2 regions of the Oceanobacillus sp. FSL W7-1309 genome follow, and region 1 is predicted to be linked to the other one. Evidence: riboswitches for the same ligand, from Rfam matches in the RefSeq annotation. Region 1 holds a riboswitch; the other holds the start of a gene.
What was found. Region 1 has a riboswitch for glycine ahead of gcvT (glycine cleavage system aminomethyltransferase GcvT). Riboswitches for the same ligand answer to the same signal wherever they lie in the genome.
Positions count from the first base shown of each region.

Region 2: linked by a shared signal. The riboswitch ahead of NST46_RS19585 (amino acid permease) and the one ahead of gcvT (glycine cleavage system aminomethyltransferase GcvT) in region 1 are both predicted to bind glycine.

Region 1 covers NZ_JBBOBX010000002.1:785,657-788,132, forward strand. The annotation lists gene gcvPA (aminomethyl-transferring glycine dehydrogenase subunit GcvPA) at 1-382, opposite strand, end outside; gene gcvT (glycine cleavage system aminomethyltransferase GcvT) at 394-1,509, opposite strand; glycine riboswitch at 1,579-1,684, opposite strand; glycine riboswitch at 1,688-1,775, opposite strand; gene NST46_RS16595 (DEAD/DEAH box helicase) at 1,913-2,476, shown strand, end outside.
Region 2 covers NZ_JBBOBX010000002.1:1,418,356-1,420,831, reverse strand. The annotation lists gene sufB (Fe-S cluster assembly protein SufB) at 1-997, shown strand, start outside; glycine riboswitch at 1,427-1,528, shown strand; glycine riboswitch at 1,532-1,608, shown strand; gene NST46_RS19585 (amino acid permease) at 1,756-2,476, shown strand, end outside.

The DNA.
Region 1 (2,476 bases):
TTCCAGTTAATTCAGAAATCATCGTTTGAAACTCAAAAATTGCTTGCAGCTCACCTTGGGAGATTTCCGGTTGATATGGTGTATATGCTGTATAAAATTCCGATCTGGAAATAACATGGTCAACAACAGATGGAATAAAATGATCGTACACACCAGCTCCAAGGAACGAAGTATATTGTTTTAAACTAGCATTTTTATTTGCCATTTCAGTTAGTTCTTTTTTTAATTCGTATTCATTTGCTGGCTTTTTTAAGTTCAATTCTCCTTGAAAGCGTACACTACTTGGAATGTCTGAAAAAAGCTCATCTGTGGTTGAAACTCCGATTGTTTGCAGCATTTCTTCTTGATCGGTTTCAGTCATAGGTAAATAACGAAATTCCATTACGATGCCCCCTATTTATCTCGTTTATAAAATGGTGTCTTTACAATAATTGCTTTTAATTTGCGTTTTCGAACTTGGACTTCTAATTCTGTACCTTCATTTGCAAACTCGGAATCAATAAGTGCTAATCCAATATTTTTGTTAAAAGTTGGGGATTGTGTACCAGATGTTACAAACCCAATCACTTGATCATCCTTCAATACCGTATATCCATGCCGTGGAATGCCTTTATCGATCATTTCAATTCCAACTAATTTTCTTGTCGTTCCATTTTCCACTTGCTCTTTTAGTACAGATTTCCCTATAAAATCTGCTTCTTTGTTCACTTTTACAGCAAACGAAAGCCCCGCTTCAATTGGGCTGATATCCTTTGATAATTCCTGACCATACAATGCAAGACCTGCTTCGAAACGAAGTGTATCACGCGCGCCAAGTCCAATTGGCTCGAGCCCTTTGTCTTTTCCTGCCTCAAGCAGCCGATTCCACAAAGCAGGACCTTCTGATTTGTCAATATAGATTTCAAATCCATCTTCACCAGTATAGCCAGTACGCGAAACAATTGCAGTATGTTCTGAATTTTCCAGCGGAACATTTGCATCGAAGCGGAAAAACTTGATCTCGGATAGATTGGTTTTTGCAAGCTGCTGCAATATCTCCTCTGAATTCGGTCCCTGTAATGCAAATTGAACATAATCAGCTGAGGTATTGGTAATCGTTACTTCCTTTTCGCTGTATGTGTTATGCTGGAGCAGCCACTCATAATCTTTTTCTGTATTCGCTGCATTCACCACTAACAAATAATCATTTTCTGCAAGCATATAAATAATTAGATCATCGACTGTTCCCCCGTTTTCATAGCACATAATCGTGTATTGTGCTCGGTTTGGCACGAGCTTGGTCACATCATTTGTCATAACGTATTGCAGAAATTCTAAGCTTTTAGGGCCCTTTACAGCAATTTCCCCCATATGTGACACATCAAATAGCCCTGCTTTTGTTCTGGTTGCTTCGTGTTCCTGTTTGATCCCAGTAAATTGTACTGGTAAATCCCAGCCCCCAAAATCAATTGTTTTCGCCCCGTATTTTCCATATTCCGAAAAAATAGGTGTTCGTTTCAACTCGCTCATACCATCCACTCCTCCTAATTTTGTTGAAAAAGTGCATAAAAATAGAGATTCCTTCCTTACCGAAGAAATCTCTGTCCTTAAACCAGAAAGTTGCATACTTATACGAACGTTGGATGACTGTATAAGTATTTGCTTCGTGGGTGGTTTACTAATTCTAAGTAAACACTCTCCAGAGTTGCGTCCTACAAGAGTCTTTTTGCCTGAGAGATTCGCTCTTAACTTGCTCCTTCGGCGTTACATAATGTAAGCTCTCCCCTTGTAATCATCCGCTAATGAAAAATTTATATTTGGTTATACTATGTATCAGAATGTAAGGAACTCTATTTCACTTTGAATTATAACATATCAAAAAGCAAAATTATAGTGAAATCCAAATTTTAATAATAGGATGTGTGTTCAACATATGGATTCTATTGAACTACAAAAAGATTCAGCCTTTATCAATGCTCTAGAAACAGCCATTAGCAAAGAGGGTCCTTTCTCCAATTGGGAACTCTTTTCGATGGCATTTCAAGCTGAGTTAACAACAAGTTCACCTTCTTTTAATGGGTTACGTGCATTAGAGTATCTTCCACATGTTAACTTTTTAGATCACCAAACCGATGTTGCTGAACAAGCAATTGAAAAGATGAATGGTCGTGCAATATTAGCAGATGAGGTCGGATTAGGAAAAACAATTGAAGCAGGTCTTATTTTAAAAGAATACATGATTCGGGGATTAGTAAAAAATGCACTTATTCTCGTTCCTGCATCGCTTGTTAACCAATGGGTGAAGGAATTGAATGAAAAGTTTTATATACCAGCAGTTGCACATCGGAAGAATTATAGTTGGAAAGAAAATCCGATTATTATTTCCTCCCTTGATACAGCAAAACGTTCTCCTAACCGTGAAGAAATAATTGACACGGAATATGATTTTATTCTGATTGATGAAGCGCATAAGCTTAAAAATCATAAAACAAAAAAC
Region 2 (2,476 bases), 630 kb from region 1:
AGATCTTCAAGAAATGGGTATCGTATTTAAGGATACTGATACAGCGCTAAAAGAAGACGAAGAGTTATTTAAAGAATACTTTGGAAAAGTTATTCCATATTCTGATAATAAATTTGCTGCACTGAACTCAGCCGTATGGTCTGGCGGATCATTTATCTATGTTCCAAAAGGTGTTCAAACATCAACACCATTACAAGCATATTTCCGTATTAACTCGGAAAATATGGGGCAGTTTGAAAGAACATTAATCATTGTTGATGAAGGTGCATCTGTACACTATGTTGAGGGCTGTACAGCTCCAGTCTTTACAACAAACTCACTTCATAGTGCGGTTGTTGAAATCGTTGTTAAAAAAGATGCATATTGCCGTTATACAACGATTCAAAACTGGGCAAACAACGTATACAACCTAGTTACAAAACGTGCAGTAGTTGATGCAAATGGAACGATGGAATGGATTGATGGTAACATCGGTTCGAAATTAACGATGAAATACCCTGCGATTTTATTAAAAGGCGAAGGTGCACGTGGTAACACGCTATCTATCGCTATTGCTGGTAAAGGACAATTACAGCACGCAGGTGCAAAAATGCATCACTTAGCACCAAACACGTCTTCAACAATTGTTTCAAAATCAATCTCTAAACAAGGCGGAAAGGTTTCGTACCTCGGTCTTGTACACTTTGGACGTAAAGCAGACGGTGCACGTGCAAACATCGAATGTGACACGCTAATCATGGATAACGAATCGTTCTCTGATACTATTCCATACAATGAAATTTTAAATGATAACATTTCATTGGAGCACGAAGCGAAAGTTTCTAAAGTATCTGAAGAGCAATTGTTCTACTTGATGAGTAGAGGATTAACAGAGGAAGAAGCAACAGAAATGATCGTAATGGGCTTCATCGAGCCATTTACAAAAGAACTTCCAATGGAATATGCAGTAGAGATGAACAGATTGATTAAGTTCGAGATGGAAGGCTCTATTGGGTAATATAATAGGAAACCCTCGTTACAATTATAATTGTGGCGAGGTTTTTTTTTATTAAATGTTACGTAATTGCCCAATTTACGCCCTACTAATCTCTGTTCTGTTATTTTTTGACTGTTTACTTAGTTATCTAATAACATCCATTCTTCTTCTTTTCTCAACTTTTCCGCACGAATCAAATGTTAAACTCTTTACATATTTGGCAGATTCAGACGCCGTTGACCTTTTTAATATTCTTGAAGGTTTACTGAACATTTTTTTGCTTTTTCCAGTGCTGCAGCACGATAATCGTTTTGATCAGGACAAGAATTTATATCTCGGAACTGCTTTAAATTTAATGTAATGACATTGATGAGATATCAAATAATATGCTATAATAAAAATTCTATTGTTATTACAATTAAGTATATTATACAGTTACATAACTTGCGGATGATTGTATTGGGAGAGAGCGAAGTATATCGCCACCGAAGGAGCAAGTTCCAAAAAAACCATTGGAATTAATCTCTCAGGTAAAAGCACCAATACAGGACGCTACTCTGGAGAGTGCAATTTATGCCACCAAAGGGGACCTTCTATTATAGAAGGATAAACTTTCAGGTAAAAGGACAGAGAATGGAAATAATATAGCCCTTCTCTATCCTTTTTTTAAATGTGGGATTTTTCAGTTATATAATTGAAATGATGATTTTATAAAAGACTGAAGAACTAGCAACTAAATCAATTAATAATTATCAAAAAGGTTGAGAGAAGGGAATTGTATGCAAGAACAAAAATTAGATAGGGGTTTAAAAAACAGACACGTACAACTGATAGCTATTGGTGGAGCAATTGGTACGGGATTATTTCTTGGTGCAGGAAAATCAATACATTTAGCAGGGCCATCCATATTATTCGCATACTTGATTACAGGTGCTGTTCTCTTTTTAATCATGCGTGCCCTTGGAGAATTGCTGTTAAGTAATTTAAGCTATCATTCGTTTGTTGACTTTGTAAGAGATTATTTAGGTGAAATGACAGCATTTTTAACTGGCTGGACATATTGGTTCTGTTGGATTTCCATTGCAATGGCTGACTTAACAGCAGTTGGCCTCTATACCCAGTATTGGTTTCCAACGATACCACAATGGATGCCAGGATTAATCGCGCTTGTTATTTTATTATGTATGAACTTGGCCACCGTAAAACTGTTTGGAGAAATGGAATTCTGGTTCGCATTAATTAAAGTCATCGCAATTCTAGCCTTAATAGTTACAGGTATTGTTATGATTATAAGTGGTTTTTCCACGGATGCAGGTGGAGCGAGTTTCACGAATCTATGGAACCACGGAGGCATGTTTCCAAATGGTGTAAATGGTTTCATCCTCTCTTTTCAAATGGTCGTATTTGCGTTTGTTGGTATCGAACTTGTAGGACTTACAGCGGGAGAAACAGAAAATCCAGAGAAAGTTATACCTAAAGCGATAAATAATATTCCTATTC